Regions from separate parts of the Vibrio sp. CB1-5 genome, predicted to be linked through region 2. Evidence: predicted binding sites of a transcription regulator. Region 2 holds the regulator's gene; each other region holds the start of a gene.
What was found. The regulator PurR, encoded in region 2, represses purine synthesis genes. The targets are predictions, from matches to a motif close to TNANGNAAACGTTTNCNTNA.

Region 1 (7,915 bases), on a different contig from region 2:
CTCAATCCTAACCTCAACCCTCATAACACTATGTTTGCCGGCTCTGCGTTTACGTTGGCGACGTTAACGGGCTGGGGCATGACTTGGTTACTGATGCGCGAACGTGGTTTGGTAGCGGATATCGTGCTGGCAGATAGCCGAATTCGCTATCGACATCCCGTGGAGTCCAGCCCAGTCTCTATCACATCATTAGATGGCATTAGTGGTGATTTGGACAGACTCGCCGCAGGTAAGAAAGCAAGAATCGTGATCAACGTGACTATCTATAGCGGTGATACACCAGCGGTTGAGTTTGTCGGTACCTACATGCTACTACCTAATTATCACGACAAGCTACTGTCGAGTTAACAGATTAGCCCTCACCTCAGGTGGGGGCTACTTTTATTGGCACTTCTCTATTGGTGTTGCGGTGATCTCACCAGTGAGCATGTATAGTTTATAAGAGCTCTCACAGGACTCGGTTATCTCGATGCTGAGAGCTTCAAGAGGCTGCGAGCTCAAATCAATACTCTGCTTCGCTTCACCGTTAAGGTTTTCGCTAGCGATCTTAAATGGCATCAGTTCCACTCTCCCTCTATCTGCGGTTAATTTCAGCGGTGTGATATCGACTGAAAACGGCGTCTGAGAATGTTCTGTAACGGCTGTAGTATTGTAGAAGCTTGCGTTGAGTGCTCCAGATACTGTTTGAGAGAAAGCGTGTTTATCAGCAATCAAAGCGCTCATCGCAAGCTCGACATCGGCTGCACCGGTGAATCCTAGCGTAGTAGGGTTACTTAGGTATTGGGTAAGCTGCACCGGCAGAGAGAAAGCGTTGGCGCTGACTTTAAGTGGTTGGCTTGGCGCAGCAAAGTCGAGCTCAGCATTGGCCGTTAGGTAACCTTGGTCAAATGGAACAAATAAGCGATTTAACTGCCACTTGCCCTGTTTGCTTTCGGTTTCAATAATGATCTGATTGGCGAGTACTTTGTCGATACTTGCACTATTGGCAGATGCCGTTGCTTTTCCTTGCCACAATCCCCACTGGTAGTCTTTTTTAAGGACGAGGTCATTCGCCTCCATATTGAAACCAGTGACTTGCCAAAATGGCTTGCTGGCCAGTTGAATCCACTGAGAGCGATTAAAGGTCACATTATCAATAGAGAGCGTCTTAATGTCGTCGACGTCGATGGCATTAAATAGAGTCAGTAAAGAGGCATCACTAGACTCTTGGATAAACTTGATGCCATCAATATTAACCTTATCCAGCTTAACTGTGTTGGGGGTGAGTTCTCCCGACACTTGTACGCGCCCTTGCTCAAGCCGTGTATCTAAGTCGGCTATTTGGATTTGATCTTTACTGGCATAGAGCTCTATCGTCGGCTCGATAAACTCAAATCCTTGCCAGACGATTTGATCCGCATCGATAGAGAGATAAGCTTGCTGCTGAGACCATGGCGTTTTATCGAGCTCCATACCCTCAAAAGAAGCGCTTATGTTGTTGATCTTAATGCCATTATAATTTAGCGATGAGTTAAGAATATCAAGGCTGTTGATGTGATTAACGTACTTCTGAAATAATGAAAACCAAGGGTCATCAAGATGGGTTTGCTCTAGGCTTAAGCGATTGATGGTGGTGTTAACTAATGACCATCCGCGTTCGAATTTTTGCGCTTGTGTAGAGATATTTGCGCCGTTCCATGTGAAGGAAACACCGTACAGCTTGCTGTTATCTTTCGCAAACAGGCCGTCAAGTAAAACATCATGCAGCGCAGAGCCTTGATAATTGAGTTGAGAAGCCTCTAGTTGGATTTCGCCTTGAGATGACATAAGTGAATCACCAGCGATAAGTCCTTTTACTTGCAGGCGCAGATCGTTGATGATCAGTTCATTGTCGCTGTAATCCATATGATCAATCGCCAGGTTTTCGATCTGCCAGCGCTCAATCAACTCTAAGGGGAGTGGGTTTCTGCCATTTAGGGTCGTGCCATCAATCAGTAATTCTTGAACAGTGAGTGGTTGTTGAGTCGACAAATGACCTGCCAACCAAACAGAAAGCGTCGCAACTTCAATTGGCGGCTGTTCCGCAATCTCAAATCGAGCGTTTTCAAATGTGATCTGATTAGGATAGTGATAGTGGACGGCTTCACTGTAGATGTGAATATTCAGTATTTTCTCTAGCGCGTAGCTCACCATTGGCTTTGCGTATTGAGTATGCAATACACCAAACACCAACAAAATGGAAAGCAGACCCAGTGCCATGAGGGCAACGAACAGTGCTACAAACTTTCTTACCACAGTGACAAAGCCTAATCGTTCAACATAAACAATAATTTAGCGTGTATAGATGAAAAAAGCCCCTCTAAATTAGGGGGCTGGGTTTAAAAAGTTGGATTTATATCTAACTTATTAGTCTAGTTGTGGGCCTGCTGCAACCAGAGCTTGGCCTTCAGCATTATCGGTATACTTGTCGAAGTTCGCGATGAAGCGCTTGGCAAGATCTTCCGCTTTGCTTTCCCACTGAAGAGGGTCAACATAGGTTTCACGAGGATCTAAGATAGATGGATCCACGCCTGGAAGTGAGGTCGGTACCTCTAGGTTAAACACAGGAATGCTAGTGGTTTCTGCATTTTCGATAGAGCCATCAAGGATCGCATCGATAATGCCGCGAGTATCTTGGATAGAGATACGTTTACCTGTGCCGTTCCAGCCAGTGTTAACCAGGTAGGCCTCAGCGCCAGCAGCTTCCATACGCTTAACAAGTACTTCTGCGTACTTAGTTGGGTGTAGCGTTAGGAACGCGGCACCGAAACACGCAGAGAAGGTTGGCGTTGGCTCTGTGATGCCACGCTCAGTACCAGCTAACTTAGCCGTAAAGCCTGATAGGAAGTGGTACTTAGTTTGCTCTGGCGTTAGCTTAGATACTGGTGGTAGAACACCGAACGCATCAGCAGATAGGAAGATCACCTTATTCGCGTGACCGCCTTTCGATACTGGCTTCACAATGTTGTCAATGTGGTGAAGTGGGTATGAAACACGAGTATTTTCTGTTTTCGAACCATCATCAAAGTCGATAGAGCCGTCATTGCGAACAGTCACGTTCTCTAGTAGCGCATCTCTGCGGATCGCATTGTAGATGTCTGGCTCAGCTTCTTTCGATAGGTTGATAGTCTTCGCGTAGCAGCCACCTTCGTAGTTGAAGATACCGTCATCATCCCAGCCGTGTTCATCGTCACCGATTAGCGCACGTTTAGGGTCGGTTGATAGTGTGGTTTTACCTGTACCAGATAGACCAAAGAACACCGCCACATCACCGTCTTCGCCCATGTTTGCAGAACAGTGCATAGAGGCGATATCACGAAGTGGTAAGAAGTAGTTCATCATTGCGAACATACCTTTCTTCATTTCGCCGCCGTACCAAGTACCACCGATAAGCTGCATTCTTTCAGTTAGGTTGAACACAGTGAAGTTTTCAGAGTTAAGGCCGTGCTCTTCCCATTTCTGGTTGGTGCATTTAGCGCCATTCATAACAACGAAATCAGGCTCGAAGGTTGCGAGCTCTTCTTCTGTTGGACGAATGAACATGTTTTTAACGAAGTGCGCTTGCCACGCTACTTCAGTGATAATACGAATGCATAGGCGAGTATCTGGGTTGGTACCGCAGAATCCGTCGATCACAAATAAACGTTTATTGGATAGTTGACCAGTAACCAGAGTTTTAAGGTCGCTCCATACCTCTTGAGACATAGGTTTGTTGTCATTTTTAACCTTGTCGTTAGTCCACCACATGTTTTCTTCAGTTGTGGCGTCTTTAACGATAAATTTGTCTTTTGGAGAGCGTCCAGTAAAGATCCCCGTATCTACAGCAACGGCGCCAAGCTCAGTAACTACGCCTTTCTCGTAGCCTTCTAGACCTTCGCGAGTTTCCTCTTCAAATAACTGTTCGTAGCTTGGGTTGCGAACGATGTCAGTTACGCCAGTGATTCCGTACTTGGTTAGATCGATTTGTGCAGCCTTGTTAATGTCCATAACGGTCATAGGTGCTCCTTATTGGATTTTTGTAGGGATTTTAAAATTGTAGTAATAATTGTTTAGTTGTTATTTTGTTTTTTATTTTGAACTCCATGCTAGCAACGGATATCCGAGAAAACAGGGAGGTAGCTCAAAAATTACTCATCAGTTATTGATGGTTTTAAGTGTTTTATCACATATTGAATTTGGGTGATTTTTCCTCAAAGCAAACCTTTGCGCTAGATCAAATGTAACACAATAAAACCACCTCTAGTTAGATGTTCTGTTCATGTTTTTTGCAACGTTGTTAAAAAAAACGAACAAAAAAAGCCAGTTCGTTAACGAGCTGGCTTTTGGGTTTGAAAACGTTCAGATTTTAGTGAACGGTGTTATCACCAGATGCTGATTGAGCATCCGCAAAAATCGCTTTGATTTCTGGTTCGTCGAAAGCGTACGTGGTACCACAGTAATCACAGTGAAGTGCGACTTCGCCATCTTGTGCAAGAATATCCATGATCTCTTCTTGTGCTACCGTTGAAATGGCACCCGCGCTGCGCTCACGTGAGCAGCCACAGAAAAACTCGACTTGTTTTGGTTCGAATACTTGTACTTTATCTTGGTTGTACAAGCGATACAGCAGCGTGTTCGCCTCTAGGCCAAATAACTCTTCGTCTTTTACGGTATTGGTCAGTTGCTCTAGATGTTCAAAGTCCTCAGCTGAACCTGTACCATCAGGCATCACCTGTAGCATCATACCTGCAGCATGTGGTTTACCTTCAAACTCACCTGTGCGGATCCACAAGCGTGTTTTTAGCTGCTCAGAGCGTTCGAAGTAACCTTCAAGAACTTCAGCAAGTGTGTCACCCTCTAGGCCTACGACACCTTGGTAGCGCTCGCCCTTATCAGGAGTGATGGTGATAACTAGGTAGCCTTTGCCCATCATGTCATGGATGTTGGCATCGTCGGCAATGTCACCTTCCCAACGCGCTACACCACGAAGCTTTTGGTTGTGGTCACCGTTGATTACAGCAAGTGATACCGGACCGTCACCTTGAAGCTGCATCGTAATCGAGCCTTCAAACTTAAGTGTCGCAGTCAAAAGGCTGGTGGACACGAGTAGGTCACCAAGTAGCTTTTGTAGCGGAGCTGGGTAGTCTTGGCTTGATAGAATTTCTTGATAAGCGGTATCCAGTTGCACGAGTTCGCCGCGCACAGACAGTTCTTCAAAAAGGTAGCGGTTAAGTATGTTGTTAGCCATTGAGGAAGCTCCAGCTTATTGGTGTTTAAATTTAATGATGTCTCGACGCTGTTTCTTGTCAGGTCGACGCTCTGGACTTGGGTTATGTGCGTGCAGTTTTCTTTTCAACGCGTTGTCTTCTCGCTTGGCGATACTCTCTGAAGTCTCGCTATAGAGAGTCTGGGCTTCCGGTGCACCTCGACGTTGATCAGAGATTCGCTCAATGACCACGGTTTTCTCTTCATTACCTTGGCGCAGGGCGATCACTGCTCCCAATTCCACTATTTTGCTCGGCTTCGAGCGCTGTCCATTGTAGTGGACTTTGCCGCCGTCGACCATATTTCGTGCGATACTTCTGGTTTTATAGAAGCGAGCAGCCCACAACCATTTGTCCAAACGAACGGAATTATTCTCGGAACTCATTGTCATTCCTAGTTTCTAAGTCAGTATTGGTGAGCCAAACTGAACTAGTGATAGATTTATCTTGCTATTGGTGTACTAAATGGTGCTCAGATCTAAAAAATTCAACCCCACATTCGCAATAGCATTACTGTCACAGCAGATATGCTATAGTCTGTCGGTTGGCAATGAGTAAAAAGGTTGCTTATATCTTCGAGATTTATAACATAGTGAAATATCGGAACGTTCATTACCTAGCAGGAAGTTAAAAGGGTGAAAGGAATATCTATATCGGCGAATGGCATGACCGCGGCCTCTTTAACTTCATTTTTACGACGTTGTACGCAGTACCAGTCTCAAATTAGTCTTATTGTCACCTTAGTGTTGCTTGTTATCTCTTCTTGGATCGCTGGGGCTTTGTTGTGGCAGTTGTTTCCGCAATCGCACTCCGTAACACGCTGGGTTGCACCAACGGCAGTGAATGCCCCAAATAATGTGCAAACGACTAAGCTGCAGTCGTCAGATATCAACAATGCCAATATTTTTGGTCGTTACAGCAAAAAGCAAAAAGTGGTGCAAGCACCGGTAGTCACTGACGCGCCTAAAACTCGTCTTAATGTGGTTCTTGTCGGCTCCGTGGTGAGTTCGAACCCTGAGCGCAGTCTAGCCGTCGTTGCTCATAGAGGTAAGCAAGGCACTTATGGTATCGGTGAACAGATTGATGGTACCCGTGCAACTGTGAATGCAGTTCTTATCGATCGGATTATTATTTCCAATTCTGGCCGTGATGAAACCGTCATGCTAGAGGGGTTGGAATATAAAAAGTTGGAATTGAATCAGCGCCCTAGAGCTGCGGCTTCGAACATCGCAGGTAACAATCCGGTCGATTCAGAAGAGAAACTAGCTGCGATCCGCAGCACCATTACCCAAGACCCACAGCAAATATTCCAATACGTCAGGCTTTCTCAAGTAAAGCGTGATGGCAAGGTAGCAGGTTATCGAGTGAGCCCAGGGCGAGACCCTGAGCTGTTCAATTCGGTTGGTTTACAAAATGGCGATATCGCCATCGCACTCAATGGTGCTGACCTAACTGACCCTGCTGCGATGGGGCAGATTTATCAATCCATCACCGACCTAACCGAGTTAAACCTCACCGTTGAACGCGATGGACAGCAACATGACATCTTCATTCAGTTTTAGTCATGTCGACAGTATTACAAGGGAGCAATAAGTGAAAAGTTGGCTTAAAACAAGTACCTGGTTATTGATGGGGAGCCTGATGGCTGCACCCGCGGTATCAGCCAATGAATTTAGCGCCAGTTTTAAAGGCACTGACCTTCATGAGTTTATCAATATTGTTGGGCGCAACCTCGACAAAACCATCATCGTTGATCCTTCCGTACGCGGTAAAGTCGATGTGCGCAGTTATGACGTACTGAATGAAGAGCAGTATTACAGCTTTTTCCTCAACGTTCTCGAAGTGTATGGCTTCGCTGTGGTTGAGATGGACAACGGCATTCTAAAAGTTATCAAAGCCAAAGACGCGAAAACCTCCGCGATTCCCGTTGTCGGTGATACTGATATTGCCGTGGGCGATACTGTGGTCACTCGTGTGGTTGCGGTTAAAAACGTCTCGGTACGTGAGTTGTCGCCACTGCTAAGGCAGCTCAATGATAACGCTGGTGCGGGTAACGTAGTGCATTATGACCCGGCGAATATCATTTTGATCACAGGCCGCGCTGCGGTGGTAAACCGCCTAGCGGAAATTATCAAGCGTGTTGACCAAGCTGGTGATAAAGAAGTGGAAGTAGTAGAGCTGAAAAACGCGTCTGCAGCAGAAATGGTGCGTATTGTCGATGCGCTGAACAAAACCACGGATGCCAAAAATACTCCTGCGTTCTTACAACCTAAGCTGGTGGCTGATGAGCGTACTAACTCAATTCTTATTTCCGGTGACCCTAAAGTGCGTCAACGCTTGCGCCGTTTGATTGGTCAACTGGACATTGAAATGGCCACTAAAGGCAATAACCGTGTTCAATACCTAAAATACGCCAAAGCGGAAGATTTGGTCGATGTGCTGAAAGGCGTGTCAGATAACCTGCAAAAAGAGAAGCAAGCAGGAACAAAATCAGGTTCTACAGCGAATCGCAGTGAAGTCATGATTGCCGCGCACCCAGATACCAATGCGCTAGTACTGACTGCTCCGCCAGATATTATGAAGGCGCTACTTGAGGTGATCTCTCAGCTGGATATTCGCCGCGCGCAAGTCTTGATTGAAGCTCTCATTGTAGA
Region 2 (7,915 bases):
GCGATGTCTGACGTAGTAATCGGTGATACCGATGGCAAGAGGGCTGAGCCTGTAAATGCTCGCCCCATCGTTGACTTCACTGGTAAAGCGGCTTAATAGGCGCTGCTTGACCAGTTCATTAATCGCATTGTTCGCACGAAACGCCGTGGCTTCGCCTGTTTGCTCAAACTGCCCGGTGACGATCTTAAATGCATCATGCAACTCGCCCTCGCCCAGTTCTTCATCAAATCTTTCATTACTCAACACCGCAATGGAGATGAGGAATGCCAACCGTTCAGTGGAAAGATTCAACGCAAAATCATGCTGTTTTACCCATCCGACTAGCTCGTCTATCGGTCGGTCATCAGCATTTAGAGTGTTATCACTCATGGTCTTTCCTGTTATTGTTTTTTCCTAGCCCATACATGTATGTATCGACCCATGGAGAGATAAGGCTCTTGGCGACACAGCTGTTGTTCCAGTTTTAGAACATCTTCAGCGGTGTAATCTCCCATGTACTGCATATTGCCAATGTAATCACTGAATGAACGAATGCCAGATTTGCCACATATTTCAAACCCGGCTTCTTCAATCCACTGATACACGTCCTCTGGCTTCAACCCTTTTTGCGGTTGAAGCTTAAATCTTTTTCTATGCGGCATTCCATCTAATACATGAGGAATATTGCCGCAAATGACATTCTTAAATACCAATCCATGATGATTGTAAAACATGACAGAAGCGATACCGCCAGGTTTCACTTGTTGTAATACTGCTTCGAGGGCTGGTCTTGGATCGGCCAACCACTCCATCACTGCATGGAACAAAGTGAGATCAACTTGCTGTTCCATGTGCTCCGCAATACGTTGTACTGGACTGTGGATCCAGTGATATTGCGAGAGTAGCCCGTTTTTTTCAACCTCTGCTTTAGCTAACTTAAGCATTTCAGAAGAAAGGTCACACAAGGTGATATGGTGCCCGCGCTCAGCGATACGCTGCGAAACTTGACCTAATCCACCACCAGCATCTAATACTTTGAGTGTTTTTTTAGTATCATCCAGCTCGGCAAGAGCTTGAGTTAAATCTTCCCAAACAATAGTTTGGCGGATTTCTCCCTTCTCGGAGCCGTAAATATTTTTTGCAAATTTGTGGGCGATATCGTCGAAATTACGGTCTTGCATCACGATTTATTGAGTTAAGATAACCAGTCGTACAGCTATTCTGTCATATAAGTGACAGGAATAAAGGGGCAAGTCCCTTTTTTAGCGTTAAGTGGTGTTTTTTCGGACTATTATTCTATGTTTGAGCTGAAAAAGCTGGTGTCTGCATTACTAATGCCTTTGCCCGCTATGCTAATCCTTGGTTTCTTGGGATTGCTTCTTATCATGTTTACCGCAAGACGTAAGTTTGGCAGCTTGTTGGTTCTCGTATCGCTGTGTGGGACATTTCTTATTGCATTCCAGCCGCTCTCTAGCCGTTTATTGATGCCGCTAGAGCGTCAATACAGCGCCTTTTTACCGATTAAAGAGTCCATTGATTACGTAATGGTGCTTGGCGGCGGCCACGTGGTCGATGACGATATTCCTCCAACTTCAGAGTTATCTCGTACCTCACTGATGCGCTTGACCGAGGGCATTCGTGTCATGCGCATGTATCCGGGAAGTAAACTGATTTTATCTGGCTATGCCGGTGGTACCAATGTCAGTCATGCCAGAGTCATGGCGAAAGTGGCACTCGCTCTTGGCGTGTCAAAACCCGACATCATTTTGCTTGAAGCTGCAAAAGACACTTGGGAAGAAGCGCGTCAAGCTTCGGCGTTTGTACAAAGCAAAAAGCTGGTTTTGGTGACATCAGCCAGTCATATGCAGCGAGCAATGTATGAGTTTGAGGCTGCTGGCCTTAACCCTTATCCAGCGCCTACAAACTTTTTGGCTCAAGAGGACGTAGAGCAGGCTTGGAGTCGCTACACACCTCAAGCTCGTTATCTTGAGCAGACAGAGCGTTATTGGCATGAAACTTTAGGTCAGCTGTGGCAGCGCCTTCGAGATTGGGTTGCTAATGAGAGCATGCAAGATTTGTCATTTTCGGTTTCTGAATTTGAAACTGAGTCAGCGGAGCCCGCGCAATTAGAGCAGCAACAAATTGAACAACAGCTTGCGCCAAGTGATGAGTCCGAGAGCGATAAGAGCCCCTCGACAAATGAGTAAGCTTAGAAAGTTAAAAGCAAGCTTGCTCCCATAAAAAAGCTCCAGTCACCTTTTTGGTAACTGGAGCTAATACGTAATGTAAACTGTCTAATGATGTTAGTCGCCAGCGAACATATACCCTTCACCATGAACAGTAATAAAAATCTGAGGATTCTTAGGATCCATTTCCATTTTCGCTCTCATGCGACGAATTAATACATCAATCGTTCGATCATTTGGCGCATCAACTCGATGGCTGATCATATTCAAGATCCGTTCACGGCTCAGCACTTGATTCGGATAAGTGGATAGCGCAACCAACAGCTCATATTCCGCCTTGGTCAGTTTCACAGGATCACCATTGTTACTCAGCGATCGGCGCTGCTTATCAAACGCCCACTCGCCAAAGTGAATAACATGCTCACTTTGAGTCGATGATTCCAACACTGGCTGCTTGCGCGCAAGCGAAATACGCCACAACAGGTTCTTTACTCTCACCAACAGCTCACGCAGCTCAAACGGCTTAGTGACGTAATCATCCGCCCCCATCTCAAGGCCAACGATTTTATCGATGCTGTCAGTGCGACCTGTTACTAGAATAATGCCAATATCAGACTGACTTCTCAGTTCTCTGGTCAGCATTAGGCCATCTTCTTTCGGAAGATTGATATCAAGCATAACTAAGTCAATACTCGACTCTTGAAGCACCTGACGCATTTCGTTGCCATCTTGGGCTTCACTAACTAGATAACCTTCATTTTCGAAATAGCCAGCGAGCTTACTGCGAGTGACTACGTCATCTTCTACAACCAAAACGTGATATTTCATATCTGTACTATCTCAATCTGTAATGACAAGGCCATTCTATTCATAAACATTCACAATTCTAGTCCACGACAGCAGAGAACGGCACAAACCTACTTTTTTTTGATTCAAAACAACCAAAACCTTCAAACGGCATATGCAACAGAAATGAAAATACGCAAATATCTGACAAAGACCTGCTTTTCATATTTTTTAATAATTTAACTCATTTATTCATAGTACACGTTATTGCTATTCATCTTTATTGGCTAAAATAGAAGTATCATTTTTGGAGACTATACAAATGCAAGAAATCAAAGCATTTAATGAGCAACGTGCGGAAATCTATTGGTGGCTATCGAGCTTGTTTGCGGCTGAGCTGACGGACGATGAGCTCAGCAAATATCACAGCCCTGAAATACGTTCGTTTCTAACTGGCCTTGGCGAAAACCCATCGCTGTCGGAGCCAATAAAAACCTTCACTGATTCGCTCAATAGATTACAAATACGTGAAGATGCTCAGTTGGAACTCTCTGCCGATTTTTGTGATCTGTTTTTGAAGACCGACAAATATGGCGCACTGCCTTATGCCTCAATGTACATTGGCACTTCTGGCCTACTCAATGACCAGCCTGCACAAGATATGGCAGATCTGCTCGCCGAGCACGGTATCGCGGTAAATAAAGATCTCAATGAGCCTGCGGACCACCTTGCCATCGAACTCGATTTTTTAGGTAACCTCATCATCCGTTCGAACGAGTTGGAAAACGACACACATATGAATGATGCACTGCACGAACAAGCGGACTTCATCAATACTCATCTAATGAGTTGGTTACCTCAGTTTGTTAAGAAGTGCCAACAGTTTGATGAATTTGGTTTCTACTCTGCTGCTGCTCTCCTCTTACACGCCTTCTGTCAGTTAGACCTGACCTACCTTACGGATGAAAACGACTAACTACGATTTCAACGAATAGGCGCAACACACACTAAAGGTGCAAACATGGTTTTCAGTCATCTGAGTCAATTTTGCGCCTTAGTTATAAATTTGTGGGATAAATGATTGCCAGCTCACTAAGCTGCGACTACAATCCGCCGTTTAAATGCAATCGCCCATTGGTATTACAGAAAGTCACCTCCACTTAGGTGTCAATATTGAGCTTTGAGCTCAATTTGTCGATTCTACTTAGGCTTGCATACACTTGCCGGTTTCCGCTTTTGCATCCGTTTATTCACAAAAGCGCTGGAACCACTAAAATTAAAGCGGCACAAACGTTTACTCACTAATTCAATAAGCCGCGACTTATAGGATATCACTATGGCAACCATTAAAGATGTCGCCCGACTTGCTGGCGTTTCCACGACCACAGTATCCCACGTAATTAATAAAACTCGCTTTGTTGCAGAAGCAACACAAGAAAAAGTGATGGCTGCCGTCGATGAACTTAACTATGCGCCTAGTGCTGTTGCTCGTAGTTTGAAATGTAACTCGACTAAAACCATTGGTATGTTGGTTACCCAATCGACAAACTTATTCTTCTCAGAAGTGATCGATGGTGTAGAAAGTTACTGCTACCGCCAAGGTTATACCCTGATTCTGTGTAACACAGGTGGTGTTTACGAGAAGCAGCGCGACTACATCCGAATGCTAGCGGAAAAACGCGTAGATGGCATTTTGGTAATGTGTTCTGACTTGACTGAAGAGCTTCTTGAGATGCTTGACCGTCACGCCGACATTCCAAAAGTGATCATGGATTGGGGTCCAGAGAGCTCTCAAGCCGATAAGATCATCGATAACTCAGAGGAAGGTGGCTATCTAGCGACTAAGTTCCTGATTGAGAAAGGTCATACTGACATTGCTTGCCTAAGTGGTCACCTAGAAAAAGCGGTATGCCAAGAACGCATCATCGGCTACAAACGCGCGCTAGCGGAAGCAGGCATAGAGATGAAAGAAGATCGCATTCTAGAAGGTAACTTTGAATGTGATACTGCGGTTATCGCTGCTAACCGCATCGCTGCAATGGAAGAGAGACCAACGGCCGTATTCTGTTTTAATGACACAATGGCATTTGGATTGATGAGTCGCCTGCAACAGCTTGGTGTGCGCGTACCTGAAGATATCTCTGTTATCGGTTATGACAATATTGAACTGGCTGAATACTTTTCGCCACCGCTGACAACAGTGCACCAACCGAAGCGACGTGTTGGTAAAAATGCCTTTGAGATTCTACTAGAACGAATCAAAGATAAAGGTCACGAAAAACGCATTTTCGAAATGCACCCAGAAATTGTAGATCGTGACTCTGTCAAAGCCCTAACCTAACGCTGACAAAAGTGCCGATTTCGGCACTTTTTTTTGATCTCCATTCAAACTTTTCCACTGCTTATGTCAATTTTTTTATTCACCTTGAGGCACAAATAACCAAACATTATTTGAACCAAGATCACATTTCCAAAAATCTACAATCAATCACTTACATAGTTTTCCTATATGCTATATGTGTCACGCACAGGGCAAACCATCTGAAAAGGTGGGACGCAAAGCCTCCGGCCTAAACCAATTTTATTGATAGGTAGCGGGGTTGCCGATGGCAAGGGAAAAGACTCAGTTATAGCGGCGGCTTAACAGAGCTCTGACACCCGTTTGCTATACTCTCGGACCTGATTTTGGTGACACAATCAATAACACCGAGAAAAGAATAAGCATGGACAATCCTATACTAAAAGATTCAATGCAGTTGTTCGCTCAGCTTGGAAGAGTAAAGTCTCGATCCATGTTCGGCGGATTTGGCATCTTCGTAGATGATACGATGTTTGCATTGGCAGTAAATAACAAATTACATATCAGAACTGACCATCAGACCATTTCCACCTTTAAAAAGCTAGGTTACAAACCATACGTTTATAAAAAGCGTGGATTTCCCGTGGTAACTAAGTACTTCGCGCTACCAGACGATTGTTGGCAAGATCAAGACGCTATCTTGACTCATGCTAAACAAGCGCTCGCGTTTGCAAAAACTGAAAAAGAGCAACAGTCAGAGACGAAGCCAAACCGATTAAAAGATCTTCCTAATTTGCGACTGGCGACTGAGCGTATGCTTAAGAAAGCCGGCATCGAATCTGTGTGCGATTTGCAGCAGCACGGTTCTGTTGAGGCATTCAAAGCCATTCAAAGAACCCATTCAAGTTCAGTTGGACTTGAGTTGCTATGGGCTCTAGAAGGTGCCATCAACGGCACTCACTGGTCTGTGATACCACAAACCAAACGAGAAGAGCTTGCTAGCTTAATCAACTAACCCTTGGTTTTCCCAATAAAAAATCAGCCTTATGGCTGATTTTTTTCGTATTAGATGAAAGGAAAAGCTCGCCTGCCCTTTCTACTACACTAATACTGAGACATTACAAAGGATATCGTCATGAGCAAGAAGCTAATACTTGGGTTAGTACTGGTTGCCATCATCATATTTTTAGGCGTTAATTTTGGTCAGCATCTTACGCTCGAGAACGCCAAAGCGCAGCAAGCCGCACTTGCTGAGTACATCGATGCGAATTTTGTTACTGCGGCACTTACCTACTTTTTTGCCTACATCGCAATCACCGCGTTTTCCATTCCAGGAGCAGCAGTCGTTACCTTGCTCGGTGCTGCTCTATTCGGGTTTTGGACGAGTTTATTACTGGTTTCATTCGCAAGTACCATTGGGGCAACACTGGCATTTTTGAGCAGTCGATTTTTGCTTCGCGATTGGGTGCAAAGTAAGTTTGGTTCAAAGCTCGATACCATTAATAAAGGTGTGGAGAAAGATGGTGCCTTTTACCTATTCTCACTCAGACTCATCCCAGTATTCCCATTCTTTTTGATCAACCTATTAATGGGTCTAACACCAATCCGTGCATCAAAGTACTACCTGGTGAGTCAGCTAGGCATGCTACCTGGTACTGCGGTGTATCTAAACGCTGGTACGCAACTTGCCAACATTGATAGTCTATCTGGCATAGTGTCGCCGACAGTATTGGCTTCCTTTGCGCTACTTGGTTTGTTCCCGCTCATTGCTAAATGGATCATGGCTCGACTTTCTCGTTCGCCACAGGTACAAGAATAGATGAAGATTTTTATCGGTAATAACCCACCAGAGACTCACATCGTGCAGCAACAACTGACTTCAGAGGGTATCCACTGTGAAGTACGCGGTGAGGGAGTATTTGGGCTAAGAGGTGAAGTGCCTTTTGACGAAAGTTCACTGCCTTATGTTTGGCTGTTCGATATCGAACAATCAATGATGGCAAAAGCCATTATCAAGCAGTGGCAGTTAAAAACTCAACATGCCAATCACGCTGATTGGCATTGTTTTGCATGTGACGAACTCAATGAAGGGCAGTTTGAGGTTTGCTGGAACTGTCAAACTCCAAAGCAGATTAAGATGCCACTGACTTGATGAAATCTATCGAGTGTTTATTAAACTCATCTGGCCTTTCAACATTGCACACATGACCACAGTCTTTAATCTCTAAAAGTCGGCTGGATTTATGTTCAGCCACCATCTCTTTGACCGGCTTAATGAACATATAATCTTTATCACCCATCAAATACAAAGTCGGGATCGGCAACTCACGATCTTTGAAGTAGCGATTAAGCGGGTTCACTTCTGTTGTCAGTTGATACCAGCGCTTAAACTCTTTCTGACACAACTTCTTCGCTTCACGGACGAATAAGTGACGAGATTCTTTTTGACCCGGCTGCGGCATCACAATGTAAGCAAATAGGCTGTATAGCCACATGTAAGGAATCATGTGCTTACTCCAGTTGCCTATCTTCACCAAGATCTGCGAACGAGTGTTAAAACGCGTTACAGCGCCACCTAGCACCATCGAGCGAACTCTTGAGTGTGCGAGCTCCGCTATATTGCGAACGATGATGGTACCTAAAGACATGCCAACAAAATGTGCTG
Region 3 (7,915 bases), on a different contig from region 2:
TGGACAGATCAGCATCGGAGTAGCCACAAATTCCTTTTGCAACTAAAGCTCCGTCATTGGTCGTCACACGAACCACTTCACCACGAGCGAAGCGGCCTGAAACTTTTATTACCCCTTTAGCAAGTAAGCTACTGCCCTTACCTATTACCGCATTCACTGCACCTGAATCGATAACAATGTTACCGGTTGCCGCAGGGCCTGCGAGTATCCAACGTTTACGATTTTCAAGCGCCTCAGGTAGAGGTAAGAAACGAGTGCCTTGAGGCTCATCAGATAGAGAGTCGAATACCACGTTTTCTGCACTACCCGCAGCAATAATGACTTCAATGCCTGCACGGCGTGCAATGTCTGCCGCTTGAAGCTTGGTTGCCATGCCACCGGTACCTAATGTCGTGCCGCTACCACCTGCGATTCTGCGAAGTGTCTCGTCAATCGTTGTGACTTCACGGATCAACTCGGCATTTGGGTCTTTACGAGGATCGGCTGTGAACAAACCGCGTTGGTCAGTAAGCAGCAACAGCTTATCAGCACCACACAAAATACCCACTAATGCCGATAGGTTGTCGTTGTCTCCAACCTTAATTTCACTGGTCGCTACCGCATCGTTTTCGTTCACGACTGGGATAATGTCGTGTTCAACCAAAGCATTGATAGTATCGCGCGCATTAAGAAAGCGCTCACGGTCTTCAAGATCGGCGCGCGTTAGCAACATTTGGCCGATTTTAAGCCCGTAAATAGCAAACAAAGACTCCCATACTTGAATAAGCTGGCTTTGACCAACGGCGGCTAAAAGCTGCTTACTCGCCATCGTTTTGGGAAGTTCGGGGTAGCCTAGGTGCTCGCGACCCGCGGCAATAGCACCTGAAGATACCATTACAACGGAGTGTCCAAGCTTTTTCAGCTCAGCACATTGTCTGACCAGCTCAACCATGTGCGCTTTATTTAGCGCAAGGGAACCACCTGTTAGGACGCTAGTACCTAACTTCACCACTACCGTTTTTTTGTCGGCAGTTTGACGAGTAATATCCAAAGTCATCTCTACTTGTTTGACGTGAAAAATTGAATAAGGAGTGATGTTTTAGCAATCAAACATCATTTGTACAAGTAAAAAAACGAAGCGCGGGGAAAAGAGGCACAAAAAAGGCTCCAAAGCTGCTCAAGGCAGGCTCTGGAGCCTAATGACAGGCGGTTATACAAACTCTACTGAGTCATCATGAATAGAGACAACCAGTTCGAATTTATCGTTGAGTGTCGCTTTCAATTTTTGATGAAACACCTCTTGGGTGCGATTTATCTCGTTAATAGCCGATTTTGGTGCCGATTCTAAAATCCACTCGCCGATTTGGTTGTAGCAACCAATTTGATACGTCGCCTCAAACTGCCCATCTACTAGGGCTAAATCGAGCCACCAGCCCCAAAACTCTCTATCTTCTGGAGACTTGGTATCATCCACGCACACCGAAAGGCAGTCAAAGTGATAGCTACCGTCTTTACTCAAGGTTTCTCGTAAATACGGACCAATAGCTTTAAACGCAGCAATTAAGCGATAGTGAGTAGGGGTTTTCGCCGTTTCTGACATAGGGAAACTCCGTTTCTATATGAAATAGGGATAAAACATAAATAGCGATAACAAATTGTGTTGAATTTATATTTTTATCATGCACTTGATTACACAATCATTTCACATAGTTCACTAAATTAGCACAAATGTCACTTTAAAAGTTCGTCCTCCAACCACTTGATGGCCATTTCGAGGGATTGCGCATATCCCTTTGCGATACCTTTCGCAGGGATCTCACGAGCTTTACCATATTGGCTAAACATCGCTAACAAGCGGTTATCGGATAGCGGTGACACTATATCCCCTTCCATACTCATCGCCAAAATAGGAACTTTGGTTCGGCGAGAGGATAAGAAGCCTTGAATTTTCAGCGACCAAGCCATCAGCTGTCCGGCAAGGCTATTGATATCTACTGCATCTTTCCCAAGACGCGACGCGAGCATATCAATGTACATTTTTGGCATTGACTGAATAATCTGCGGAGTCGCTAAGCAATGGTGAATGGGCGCACCTAACGTCACACATGCTTTAATTTTTTCTGGCTCAAGAAACGACAGGCGAGCCATGGCATTACCACCAAAACGAAAACCAAGCAAACCGACTCTAAAATGATCCACCCAAGGAATATGCGGAAGCTCACTCAATACGGCTTGGTGCAAACAAGAGGTGTCTTCCGTTAACGGCCAATGAGAGCTGTGGCCGATTGATGGCATATCGACCGTAAGCATGGCGATACCCGAAGGAGCCAAATAGTCCCTGAATAGGCGCCACATATCAGTCTGCAAAGAATCTAATCCAGCACTAACAATCACAACAGGCTGAGGTTTCTCAGTGCTTACTAAGTGAAGATTAGCGGCAATACGTCGATTCTGATACGGGATCTCAACTTGCTTAATGATGTGGCTGGTGTGTTTCGCGGCTTCGTTGTAGGCGTTGTTTGCCAGCACCTGAGCTTGCAGCGCTAGGTTGTCATTTTTAAGATGCGGGTAACCCGCAATACTAAAGCTCAGTGAGGCTTTAAACAGCTCTTCCGCTGCTGCGTCACCTTGCAAATCGTTGGCACGCTTTTGATGCATCATGCCATGCTTGGTCCACTCGTAGTTCCAGTTACCACCGTGATACCCCATGACAGTATCAAGCCACTCATCAACCGTTCTCGAGTGATCCGAAGAGGCAATTTTCGCCAGAACTGATTCTAGCTCAATCGGGTCCATGCCCTGCCAAACCCATTGCAGACGCAAGAGATTGCGATACCAAGAGGTTGGCTGCTTTGATTGACGTTCCTCAAGCACACGGATACTGCTTGGCATGTACCGGATAAGGTGAGAGGTTTCTTTGGCCTGCTTGTTTTTTTCAAACAAGGTTTCAGAGATGTTTTTGCTGACTTCTTCGGACATACGCGCACCTAGCATTACCTGTTAACAGCAACAATATAATCGAATAATCGCGATTATTCAGTGTTTTTGTCTCTCAATTGCTGCAAATTTCTCGATGATTGACGCCGAAACTCAGTTGGCGTTTGGCTTACTCGCTTTCGAAACTGATGCCGAAAGGTGCTCTCAGATGCAAACCCGCAATGGTAAGCAATGTGTGACACCGTTGACGAGGTCGTGGCAAGCAGCTCCTTGGCGCGATCCACTCGCGCTCGCGTTAGCCATTCAATCACCGGCAGTCCGACGACATTTTTAAACGCTCGCTGAAAGGTGCGCGACGTCATATCCATTTGGCTTGCAAGCGAATCCACCGTATGAGATTCAGACAAGTGCTCTCTAACCCAATCCATAACTTCCGCTATCCTAGTCTGCGATGTCGCCATCGCCTGCTGCGAAACGATCTGCAACTGCTCTCCATCTCGGTAAGCAGGAATAACAAGGCGCTGTGCTACCATGTTAGCAATCCGATAACCGTAATCCTGTCGCACGATATAGAGCATCATATCCAACCCGGCGGCCGAACCCGCAGAGGTCACAATGTTCCCATCTTCAATGTATAACGAAGATGATGACACCCGAAGGCTTGGATAGCGCAGTGAAAGTAGGTGTGAGTGGTGCCAATGTGTTGTCGCCGCGCGCCCGTTTAACAATCCCGCTGCCGCAAGCACAAATGCCCCGGTGCAAATACTGCAGATTCGTGCACCACGTTCATGCGCACGTTTTAGTGCATTCACCAACACCTTGGGTGGCCGCTCATTCACATCTCGCCAGCCGGGAAGAATAATGGTGTCGGCTTGCTCTAGTACCTCAGGGCCGTGTTCAAACGTCACCGATACGCCCCCAATGGCTTGTACTGTACGTGACTCTATGCCACAAACCTTAAACTGGTACCAATCGACGCCAAGCTCCGGTCGCTCAAGTCCAAAGATTTCCACCGCGCAGCCAAACTCAAAGGTTCTCAGTGACTCGAATCCCACTAAAACAACAGAGTGTGGCAGCGAGTTGGCATGATCTTGGGGAATTTTGTCTCTATCCATCCTGTTGTATGAGCCTTTTTGCTTATAGCCTTTTTATAAGATTACCACATATGGACTTTAGCCAAGCGATGAACCTGACGACCTACTTCAAATTATTTCTCTCTGCTTTTTTTTGGGGAGGCTCGGCGATTGCTGGGAAAATAGCGATGGAGACCTTTTCAGTCTCCATGGTCACCATTTTGCGATTTGGTATTGCCGCTTTGGTGCTGGCACTGCTCTATCGACGACAAGTTCAACACTATTCCATGCCTTTAATGCGTCACTTTAAAGTGGCGCTGACCGCATTCTTTGGGATCACGGCATGCTATTACTTTTACTTTCGAGGCCTTGAACTGTCGAGTGCGTTCAATGCGGGAGTCATTGAAGCTACGATTCCATGCCTAACACTGTTTATCGCTGTCTGCAGCGGCAAGCGAGAGAGTTTCACAAAAGTGATTGGCTTTTTAGGAGCCTATGTTGGGGTTATTTACATCGTATTTGATGGGCAATTGGAGAAACTGCTCAATATTGACTATTCGGTTGGCGATTTGCTGCTGTTACTTAGCACTTTCTGCTTTGCGGTTTACAACATTTTTGTGGAGCGCAATAAACAAGATACGCCTAACAATCTTTTTATGTACTACATCTTCCTGTACGGAAGCCTATTACTGCTGCCTTGGCCACTTTTGGAGTGGTGGATGATGGATAGTGCCATGGTATTAAAGCCGGTTGGGCTAGACGCCATTATTGCCGTTCTGTTTATGGCATTGGGGGGCTCTGTGGTGGCGTATCTATTTTTTAACCAAGCCATTTCCGTTATCGGTGCCGCCAGTGCGTCATCATTTATTAATTTGGTACCTGTGATTACCGTGTTCCTATCGGTGTTCTACCTTAAGGAAGAGATATCCATCAGTCAGTGGATAGGGTCTGCGATCATCTTTGTCGGTGTGGCTATCTCCAACTATGAACCAAAGCGTCGCCAAGCTCCTAGAAGCCCGTTAACCAACAAACCGGCTGAGTAAAACTCAAAAGACAAACTAAGGGCAGACGAAAAAAAACCGCGATATCAACTATCGCGGTTTTTCAAACATCACTGTTTACTTTTGCTTACGGTTAATTGGCTCAACGTAAGACAGTGCCATATCCCATGGCTGTTCGATCCAACAATCTTGGTCGATATCAACAATGTATTCGTCAACTAGCTCAACGCCAGCAGGCTTAGCACACACTGTTACTAGTTTAGCTTTAGGGTACATTTCACGGATTTTACGAGCCGTGTCGCCGCTATCTACTAGATCATCAACGATTAGGTAACCTTCACCGTCGTGCTCTGGTGCTTTCAGTACCGTCATATCACGTTGGTGATCGTGGTCGTAGCTAGAGATACATACTGTGTCTACATAACGAATACCTAGCTCACGAGCTAGAATCGCAGCTGGTACTAGACCGCCACGACTTACACCGATAATGCCTTTCCACTGTTCAGCTGGCATTTGACGCTCAGCGAGTTGACGGCAATATGCGTGCATATTGTCCCAAGTGATGATGAATTTGTTAGCCATAATAATAACCTAATTAAACCGTATTCGAGACTTAAGCAGCCACAATGTACTTGATGACAAAGATTGCAGACATTACCCAAACACTCATGGATACTTCGCGACCTTTACCACTCAATGCTTTAATAGCAGCGTAAGCGATGAAGCCAAGTGAGATGCCTTCTGCAATTGAGAATGTAAATGGCATCAGCAAGCAAGTTACAACAACCGGTGCCGCTTCAGTGATGTCTCTCCAATCGATACCAACTAGACCAGACATCATGAGGATTGCTACATAGAATAGCGCACCCGCGGTTGCGTAAGCTGGGATCATACCCGCCAAAGGCGAGAAGAATAATGCAAGTACAAACAAAATGCCAACAACAACTGCAGTCAGACCAGTACGACCACCTGCTGCAACGCCAGCTGTACTTTCTACATAAGAGGTGGTGTTTGATGTACCGAGTAGTGCACCTACTGAAGTCGCTGTTGAGTCAGCCAGCAGTGCTTTGTTTAGACGAGGGATTTTACCATCTTTACCGATAAGGTCTGCTTTTTGGGCTACGCCTACTAACGTGCCTGCCGTATCGAACAAGTCAACAAATAGGAAAGCAAACACAACAGAAATCATACCGATTTCGAACACTGCAGAAAAATCAAGCTGCATGAACGTTGGTGCAATGCTTGGTGGCGTAGACATAATGCCGCCCCACTGAACATCACCAAAAATAAGGCCTAGACCTGTTACTGCAAGGATGGCAATCATAACCGCGCCTTTAACACCACGGTGAACAAGAGCGATAGTAATGAAGAAACCAACAGCAGCCAGTGTAGCTGGTAGAGAAGTAATGTGACCTAGAGATACAAGCGTCGCTGGGTTATCAACTACGATACCCGCATTCTTCAGAGCAATCAGCGCTAGGAACAGACCGATACCCGCTGAGATACCGGTACGAAGCGACATAGGAATGGAGTTAATAATCCACTCACGGATCTTAAACACACTCAGTAGAATGAATAAAATACCAGAGCAGAATACCGCCGCCAGTGCGACTTGCCATGTATAACCCATACCCAGAACAACCGCGTAGGTAAAGAAGGCGTTTAGACCCATACCTGGCGCTTGAGCAATTGGGTAGTTAGCAACAAAACCCATGATAAAACAGCCAATCGCAGCTGCTAGACAGGTTGCAACGAATACTGCGCCGCGATCCATGCCGGCATCAGCTAGAATTGCTGGGTTAACAAAAATAATATAAGCCATCGTCAGGAAGGTAGTGATACCTGCGATAATCTCAGTGCGCACTGTGGTGCCATTTTCACTGAGCTTGAACAGCTTCTCGAGCATAATCGAATCCCTAAAAAGTGTAAAAAGTAAACGGTTGCGTAAACGATTGGCGCGAATTATAAGGTTATCAAAACGCAAATTCCAGCTAGAATTTAGACTCTAATCAACATATTTTCCGGTTGATATGAAACCTATTCGGTAACGACTGCTAACAAATTGAAATAGTTACCGCATTTACGCCCTATTTAATCATAGCGATAAGGTGGGATAACTGGACGAAAATTCACCATACTTTTTGAGATTAAGATGGCATTTCTTAGAAAAAGGTAAAAAAAACGCCACTCCTGAGAGTGGCGGTAGAATAATTTGGTCATCAATTGGGGTATATAACCAACAATAAATTCTCAATTTAGGGGAAAATCTTAATTACTATCTACCGTAGTAGACATTGTACGCGAAGTCTTTCGTATATACGTTTTGGCTGGTCCAAAACATCGCGCTTGCTAAACCTTGCATAACATCACCTTCTAACAAAACAAATAGTGGATAAAGTTGCTTTGAATCTCGGTTCCTTGGAGGCGATAAATCGGGCTCAATCCTTGAACAAGCTATGTTGAATCAATCAACTGTTCAAAAGAATACCATATTGAATTTAAATTACAAGACCAATAGCGATCCAAGTCACATAAATTTCATAATTCCTGAAATTCACCACCAATTTTGTAATTTTATTACGGATAATGTTATCATCAATATGCACTTCTGCGCACTTTGTAAATCATTTCAGTAACACCCAACATTACATAATTGCTTTGCTTTTACTACTCGTTGTTTACAACTAATGGTATTCTTGCCTTTATCTTAAATAAGCTAGAAAACCAGATGTTTTCACCTCGAATCCAAACATCTGAGGAATAACAATCTAGCCTAGTCTGCATAAAGGAGAGTTCCGTGTCTGAATTCCATTCTGAAATCAGCAAGTTGTCACCGGCACCGGTTTGGCAATTTTTCGACAAAATCTGCTCAATCCCACACCCTTCAAAGCATGAAGAAGCATTAGCACAGTACATTATTGGCTG
Region 4 (7,915 bases), on a different contig from region 2:
ACACTACTTTCCTACCAGCAAGAAAGACCTTTCGGTCAGTCAAGCGCAGTCAGCGCCTAAGCTGTACCGTCCAACGATTGTTGGTGTCGGTCAAACCATCGTTGATATCGAAGCACGAGTTGATGATGACTTTTTAGCGAAATACGACTTGAGTAAAGGACACTCACTTGTGCTTGAGGAGAGCAAAGCGGACGCTCTTTATGCAGAACTCGTTGAGAAAGAGTTGATCACTCACCAGTTTCCGGGTGATACGATTGGCAACACACTACACAACTACTCGGTTCTCGCTGATAGCAAATCAGTATTGCTCGGTGTGATGTCAAAAAACATCCAAGTCGGCTCTTACGGCTATCGTTACCTTTGCCGCACATCTTCACGAATGAACCTAAATCATTTGCAGACTGTAGATGGCCCAATTGGTCGTTGTTATACCTTGATCACAGACGACGGCGAACGCACTTTCGCTATCAACGAAGGTGAAATGAACCAACTGCGTCCAGAAAGTGTTCCTGAATCGGTATTTAACAAAGCGTCAGCGCTTGTTGTATCTTCGTACTTGATGCGTGGTAAGCCTGAAGATCCAATGCCACAGGCCGTTGCACGCGCCGTAGAAATCGCAAAACAAAAGTCGGTACCAATCGTACTTACGCTAGGTACAAAGTGGGTAATCGAAGGTAACGAGAAGTTCTGGCAAGATTACATCCAAGAAAACGTGACTATCTTGGCGATGAATGAAGAAGAAGGTGAAGCATTAACTGGCTTTGCTGATCCATTACAAGCCGCTGATAAAGCGCTAGATTGGGTCGACCTTGTCCTGTGTACTGCAGGCCCAGAAGGTCTTTACATGGCAGGTTACTGTGACAACGTCACTCTACGTGAAACCACCCATGACTTGCTATCATCTGAGCAGTTCAGCGATTTCAACCAGTTTGAGTTCAGCCGCGCTATGCGCAAGCAAGACTGTACTGATCCGCAAAAAGTGTACTCACATATTGGCCCTTATCTTGGCGGTCCATTAGAAATCAAAAACACCAATGGTGCTGGCGATGGTGCCCTCTCTGCATTGCTACACGATATGACAGCTAACTCATTCCACAGCAAGAATGTAGCAGACTCAGACAAACACGTTGCACCATGTTTAACATATTCGTCGCTATCGCAAATCTGTAAGTACGCGAACCGTGTAAGTTACGAAGTACTTACCCAGCATTCTCCTCGACTAACGCGCGCGCTACCTGAAAGGGAAGACAGCCTCGAAGAAGAAGCGTACTGGGATCGATAAAAAAGGGCTTCGGCCCTTTTTTTGTTTCTAAATCAGACAACTATTGAGAAACTGGTTAATATTAGTACAGGAGGCTAAATGTTTAGCTTTACAAAGCATATTTAACCAGTATTATCCTGACGCAAACGTTTTCCTCAATAATTTTGTGGCTTTAAAGGACCGTTAATGCTTTCCGATATCGATATCTGTCGTACGACGTCACTCTCCGCTATTTCTGACATTGCCGAGCAAGCAGGCTTGCTTGAGCATGAGTATCATCCGCAAGGTTATCACAAAGCTAAAGTTACTTTAGATGCGGTTTCTCGCCTTAAGGACAACCGTGACGGCAAGCTAATCGTTGTTACTGCGATTACCCCAACCCCGCTGGGTGAAGGAAAAACCGTAACAACTATCGGTTTATCTCAAGGTTTGAAAAAGCTCAACAAGTCGGTGATGGCTTGTATCCGCCAGCCTTCTATGGGCCCAATTTTCGGTGTTAAGGGTGGTGCTGCTGGCGGTGGCTATTCGCAAGTTGCGCCAATGGAAGAGCTAAACCTTCACCTGACAGGTGATATCCACGCCGTTACTGCTGCGCACAACTTGGCTGCAGCCGCTATTGACGCGCGTATCTACCATGAACAGCGTCAAGGATTTGAAGCGTTTGAAAACCGCACTGGATTAAAAGCGCTGAAAATCGATAGCAAGAATGTGGTTTGGAAACGTGTTGTTGACCACAATGACCGTGCCCTGCGTATGGTGACGGTTGGTCAAAACGAGGTTAACAAGACCATTAATGGTTATGAACGCCAAGATGGTTTTGATATTTCTGCTGCGTCTGAACTGATGGCTATCTTAGCGCTATCTAAAGACCTAAAAGACTTACGTGCACGAATCGGTAAGATCGTTGTCGCCTACTCCATCGACGGCACACCGATCACAACAGAAGATCTACAAGTTGCTGGTGCCATGGCAGTGAGCATGAAAGAGGCGATTGAGCCGACTCTAATGCAAACACTGGAAGGCGTACCTACGCTTATCCACGCTGGACCATTTGCAAATATCGCCCATGGTAACTCTTCAATCATTGCGGACAGCATCGCCACTAAACTCAGTGATTTCACTGTTACCGAAGGCGGCTTTGGCTCTGATATGGGTTTTGAGAAAGCATGCAACATTAAAGCTTCAGCGACAGATAAAAAACCTGACTGTGCGGTAATCGTCGCGACACTTCGTGGCCTAAAAGCTAACTCTGGCTTGTATGATCTCAAACCGGGTACACCGATCCCAGATAGCATTTATGGCGAAGACAGTGCTGCACTTGACGCCGGCTTTGAAAACCTAAAGTGGCACATCAATAACGTTGCCAAGTATGGTGTTCCATCTGTCGTCGCAATTAACCGCTTCCCTCAAGATAGCGAAAAAGAGCTTGCTCTACTCAAAGAGTGGGTAGAAGCACTCGATAGCAATTGCGGCGTTGCAATCAGCGAAGGCTTTGCCAAAGGCGGCGAAGGTACTGTCGCTCTGGCTGAAAAAGTGATTGAAGCATGTGAAACAGAAGCTAACTTCAAACCACTGTATACATCTGAGCAAGCCATTGAAGAAAAACTCATGACGGTATGTGAAGTTGGCTACGGTGCGGCACGTGTTACGCTCTCCTATCAGGCTCAGCAGCAGTTAGAGATATACAAGAAACACGGTTTTGATCATCTCGCCGTTTGTTTGGCGAAAACTCCGCTGTCTATCACGACCGATGGCAGTATCAAAGGTGCCCCAACTGGCTTTGATGTGGTGATTCGTGAGTTGCGCTTATGTGCGGGTGCAGGCTTTGTTTACGCACTTTGCGGCAATGTAATGACTATGCCGGGTTTGCCAGATAAGCCAGCCTTTATGAGTTTAGACCTTGATGACGATGGCAACATTGTTGGGCTAAGCTAGCGCTTTCAATACGTTATTGACAGTCAGATACCAAAAAGCGACAGATTCACCGTCGCTTTTTTAGTATTTCTAGATTACTGAGCAACAATCAGTGTCAGTTCCACTCGGCGATTGCAGGCTTTACCAAACTGAGTAGAGTTCGTGCATGCCGGAACGTATTCCCCGTAGCCTCGAGTATAGATCATCTGCTGTGGGACTTTATTACCCACCAGCGCTCGTTTTACCGATTCTGCGCGTTTATTTGCCAAAGAATCATTCAGTTTCACTGTCCCCGTATTGTCGGTATGACCACCAATGACAACATCCACCCCGGTTTGATTTGATAAAAAGCTAGCGAGCTGACTTAACCACTGAGCAGAACCATCAGCGACATTGGCTGAACCCGTGTTGAAATGAATTTTCTGTTTGAGACGAATCATGACGTAGTCACCGGGAATCAGTTCATAATCCAAACCGTGATTAACCAGATATGTTTCCAGTTCATCCCATGACTGAGTTCGATACTGACCATTTGGGCCGCCTACTCTCGCGCTCGACATGATCGGCGCCTCTGCCCAATCGGCGTGCATGACATCGCTCTCTCCACGAGGCGCTGTCTCTAGCATCGCTGGGAACATTTTACTTGTGGTTGCGGACATCGAACTGCACCCTGACAAAATGATCGCAGCACTACCCGTTACAGCAAAAGCTACGATTTTTTTCAGTTTCAACATCACCCACTCCTCACTTTTGAACTTACCCTTTTATCGACCGAAATAGTCAAAGCTTTACAATAAATCTTTCGTCTTTTCTCCTCTTGTGTGGTCCACTCATTCAACGTTACACTCTTTGGGTTAAATTCATTTAGAAGCATTATCATGTTAAAAACACTTTCTAAGTCATTCTCTATATTAGCGCTGGTTGTAGCTATTGCTGCATGCAGCGAATCATCTACTCCTGTCGAAGGCAAACAATATCGTACGCTGGATACCAACTTATCGACATACCGCCTTCCACAAATCACTGAAATCTTCTCTTTGAGCTGTGGCCACTGTCGCAATCTAGAGCCAATGCTACCCGCTTTAGAAGAACAAACGGGTGAAAAGCTTGGTAAACTGCACGTTATGTTCAATGACAGTGCCAAGATTGCCGCGATGATTTTTTACACTGCGGTAATGCAGTCGGAAAACGGTATCGTGCCGGCAGATATGAAAGATAGCCTTTTTGCTTTGGTTCAAGATCATGATCTAGATGGAGAAGCAAAGAAAGCGGAACTCGATCGTATTTTCCACTCTCGTGACATGGTAAGCCCATACGAGCTCGATAAAACGCAGCAAGAGCAATTATTCCGTTATCTAGAAGTCGCGGAGTCAGTCTCTATTGAAGCGCAAATAAATGCGGTACCGACATTTATCGTAAACGGTAAGTATGAAGTCATGGTCTCTGGTCATCAGGGAATCGATGAAATTGCCGAAACTATTAATTACCTAAAAACTAAATAGAAGGAAAGATTGTGTCTAAAATTCTTATCCCTGTTATCGTTCTGCTGCTGGCAGCTTTCATGATTTATCGCACTTGGAACAACAGCAAAGCAGGTGAAGAGAACTTCCAACAAGGTCAGGCATTTTTGCTTGAAAATGCTAAAAAAGAAGGTGTGATCAGCACTGAAAGTGGCCTTCAATATGAAATCCTTCATAAAGGTGAAAATACCGAAACCCCAACGGCTAAGAGCAAGGTAAAAGTGCACTATCACGGTACGCTAATCGATGGCACCGTTTTTGACAGCTCCGTTGATCGTGGAACACCAATCAGCTTTGGCCTTAACCAGGTAATCAAGGGCTGGCAAGAAGGTTTGCAATACATGTCGGAAGGCGATAAATACCGCCTATACATTCCTAGCACACTAGGTTACGGCAAAGGTGGTAGCGGACCAATTCCCCCTTCAGCAGTATTAATTTTCGATGTTGAGTTACTTAAGATTCAGTAGACTTACATCTGTGTAAGCGCATAACTAAAACGCCCTATCGTCATCGATAGGGCGTTTTTCTTTATGCAGGGTAAAACTCAAAGCTGCTTTCAGCCACTAAATAGCAATCCATTCCTGCCGCGTGCGCAGCTTGCAACCCCAGCTTTGTGTCCTCAAAAACAACGCAGCGTGAGGCTTGCTTGCCCATTTTCTCCGCTGCCATCAAGAAGGTGTCTGGATTCGGCTTATGGCTGGTCACCTCGGTTGCCGACACGATACAGTCAAACGCCTCCAACACACCGGCTTCAGTAAGCAGCTTTATTGCAGAGTCACGCTGGCTGCCGGTACCAATGGCCATCGGCTTCTGGTCTCGATATTGCTTGAATACTTCATAGGTATGCATGATTGGGGCACCATGAAACGGCAATGTAGCAAACGTCTCCATTTTGAAAGTCGATACTGTTTGCTGATCCAAACTCAGGCCATAGCGTTGATTTACCTCACCAGCAATCTTATAACTCGGCATGCCACCAAGCGAATGCAGCCAAGTACGATCAAATGGAAATTCAAAGTGTTCAGCTGTTAACTCCCATGCTTTTACGTGGTTCGGCATAGTGTCCAAAAGCGTACCATCCATATCAAAAATAATTGCGTCGTATTTTTCTAGCTGTAACAAGATGTTAACCTCTAATGTTCATTTTTGTGCTCTAAAACCTACACCGTTCGCTAAAGAACGCCACCTCATAACCGATATAAATATCAATAAAGGGTTTCATTAGGTTGCTTTATATGCACTCGATTCCATTTCTTCTTCTTGCTATTGCAAATGAAGACTAAAAATCAATAAGTTGCTATATTGCGCACCCGAAAAGGTTCCAAGTTCAGATAATAACAAAACTTTGCGTCTACTGATCCCTCTTCAGTCACGGCGTTTCAATACGGATAGATAATTAGTTAAGGCTCATTATGAAGATTAAGCATCAACTTCTACTCTTAGGATCGCTGTCACTGTTGGCGATACTTGCGGTACTGGGCACCAGTACCTACTTCGCCCGCACCGCTGACAACCTCTCCAATGCGGCTACGCAGCTTGGACAGCTAGAAGTCACACTTCTCAATCTTCGCCGTAACGAAAAAGATTTCTTACTCCGTAAAGACGAAAAGTACTTAGATAAGTTCAATTCGAATGCAAGGTTGTTCATTGAACAAAAAATCGCAGTAGAACAAACTCTTGAAGCATCAAATGTTCCACTGCCAAATCAACTCGATAAAGAGTTGGTCGATTATCGTAGCGCTTTTACCGACTTGGTCGCAGCCTATAAAGCGCTGGGCTTGACGTCGAATGACGGCATCATGGAGGAGTTCAAACAAGAACTAGAGAGACAGCAGCGCAACAATCTGACTCTATCTCTTGTCGAATTAGAAAAAGCGGTGCTTACAGGTTCTGCTCTCTCTTTTGATAAAAGTGGCGTCGCGACGCTAGATCGACTAGGCCAAGAAGTGTTAACGCAACGTTCCATCATTGGTTTTAAATACGACCAAGGCTTGCTAGGTGAAACCCGTAGCCGCTCTCATAGTATTGAATCCGATTTCAAAGCCTTTAATCAAACCGTTCACAACGCGTTGGATCAAGCGATTGGTACACTAACGACAATTAAGTGGGTTATTTCCGGCGGGCTTATCTTTGCAATCGTCACTTTAATAGGCATTATCCTTCGCTCCATCAGCCGTGATGTTGATACGCTGCAAACCAATATCTCCACTATCGCTCGCACTAACGATCTGACGCTGCATGTGCCATCAGAAGGAAAAAACGAAATCGCTTCGATTGGTCGTGCGGTCAATAGCCTACTAGATAGTTTCAGAGCACTGGTCGCCGATACGCAACAGCAATCTAGCCAACTCAAACACAGCAGTAGCAACATGAGCTCTGAGCTGCAAAATGTTGTTGAACAATTCCATAGCCAAAGCGATCACACCAATACAATGGCAGCTGCCGTTCAACAAATGGTGACCACTATCGATGAGATCTCTCAAACAACGCATAAAGCAGCAGATGTCGTTAACCAAGCCGCAGACAACTCTCAGCAAAGCCGTACTTTTGTTGATGACACAGTGAGCAATATTCAATCACTGTCTGCCGTACTCGCTGAAAGTAATGATGAAATTCGCTCATTGAGTGACCATGTAGGCAAAATTGGTGGTGCGGTACATATCATTCAAGATATTGCTGAGCAAACCAACCTTTTGGCGCTCAATGCTGCCATCGAAGCGGCGCGCGCAGGTGAGCAAGGTCGAGGTTTTGCCGTGGTTGCTGATGAAGTTCGAGCATTAGCAAGCCGAACTCACCAATCTACGGAAGAAATCACCAATTTGGTGACAGCCATTCAATCTCAAATGACCACAGTGGTTGATGATATTGAGCAGTGCAATACACAAGGCGCAGCAACGCTATCCGCTTCAGCCAAGTTAGATACAGCACTGCAACAAATTTCTACTGACATGTCCGAGATCCAAGCAAACTCAGAGCAAATCGCTGCAGCTATTGAAGAACAAGGCATAGTCATGAACCAGGTTAGCGAGTCGATTACCGAACTCAATGAGATCTCCACTGACAACATGAGCAATGCCAATACTTGTATTGAAGAAGTACAAAAGGTTTCAGGCCAAACTCAGCATATGGATGATGTTGTATCGAGCTACAAAATCTAGTCTTAGCTGCAACACAGAATAACCTAACCGAGCCTTTGCCCCGCGCAAAGGCTTTTTCTTAT

Region 1: pckA (phosphoenolpyruvate carboxykinase (ATP)) is a predicted target of PurR. The motif match lies at 4,210-4,229, and genes of this name have one in related genera.
Region 3: ACJB0T_RS17090 (NCS2 family permease) is a predicted target of PurR. The motif match lies at 6,919-6,938, and genes of this name have one in related genera.
Region 4: ACJB0T_RS11695 (formate--tetrahydrofolate ligase) is a predicted target of PurR. The motif match lies at 1,400-1,419, and genes of this name have one in related genera.

What each region holds. Positions count from the first base shown of each region.
Region 1 covers NZ_JBJHPB010000013.1:104,118-112,032, reverse strand. The annotation lists gene ACJB0T_RS11540 (bifunctional GNAT family N-acetyltransferase/hotdog fold thioesterase) at 1-348, shown strand, start outside; gene ACJB0T_RS11535 (AsmA family protein) at 382-2,274, opposite strand; gene pckA (phosphoenolpyruvate carboxykinase (ATP)) at 2,386-4,014, opposite strand; gene hslO (Hsp33 family molecular chaperone HslO) at 4,364-5,245, opposite strand; gene hslR (ribosome-associated heat shock protein Hsp15) at 5,261-5,647, opposite strand; gene gspC (type II secretion system protein GspC) at 5,927-6,823, shown strand; gene gspD (type II secretion system secretin GspD) at 6,855-7,915, shown strand, end outside.
Region 2 covers NZ_JBJHPB010000007.1:75,921-83,835, reverse strand. The annotation lists gene mukF (chromosome partition protein MukF) at 1-369, opposite strand, end outside; gene cmoM (tRNA uridine 5-oxyacetic acid(34) methyltransferase CmoM) at 381-1,163, opposite strand; gene elyC (envelope biogenesis factor ElyC) at 1,278-2,186, shown strand; gene torR (two-component system response regulator TorR) at 2,283-2,993, opposite strand; gene torD (molecular chaperone TorD) at 3,274-3,927, shown strand; gene purR (HTH-type transcriptional repressor PurR) at 4,288-5,292, shown strand; cyclic di-GMP riboswitch class I at 5,473-5,559, shown strand; gene ACJB0T_RS07340 (TfoX/Sxy family DNA transformation protein) at 5,675-6,265, shown strand; gene ACJB0T_RS07335 (TVP38/TMEM64 family protein) at 6,386-7,069, shown strand; gene ACJB0T_RS07330 (putative signal transducing protein) at 7,070-7,402, shown strand; gene ACJB0T_RS07325 (alpha/beta fold hydrolase) at 7,383-7,915, opposite strand, start outside.
Region 3 covers NZ_JBJHPB010000026.1:56,127-64,041, reverse strand. The annotation lists gene proB (glutamate 5-kinase) at 1-1,036, opposite strand, end outside; gene crl (sigma factor-binding protein Crl) at 1,190-1,579, opposite strand; gene frsA (esterase FrsA) at 1,711-2,958, opposite strand; gene ftrA (transcriptional regulator FtrA) at 3,012-4,031, opposite strand; gene ACJB0T_RS17100 (DMT family transporter) at 4,082-5,032, shown strand; gene gpt (xanthine phosphoribosyltransferase) at 5,108-5,572, opposite strand; gene ACJB0T_RS17090 (NCS2 family permease) at 5,604-6,896, opposite strand; gene ACJB0T_RS17085 (aminoacyl-histidine dipeptidase) at 7,788-7,915, shown strand, end outside.
Region 4 covers NZ_JBJHPB010000014.1:28,719-36,633, reverse strand. The annotation lists gene ACJB0T_RS11700 (inosine/guanosine kinase) at 1-1,282, shown strand, start outside; gene ACJB0T_RS11695 (formate--tetrahydrofolate ligase) at 1,448-3,196, shown strand; gene ACJB0T_RS11690 (OmpA family protein) at 3,271-3,909, opposite strand; gene ACJB0T_RS11685 (thioredoxin domain-containing protein) at 4,054-4,677, shown strand; gene bamJ (BamJ family beta-barrel-assembly machinery protein) at 4,689-5,162, shown strand; gene ACJB0T_RS11675 (beta-phosphoglucomutase family hydrolase) at 5,224-5,820, opposite strand; gene ACJB0T_RS11670 (methyl-accepting chemotaxis protein) at 6,108-7,853, shown strand.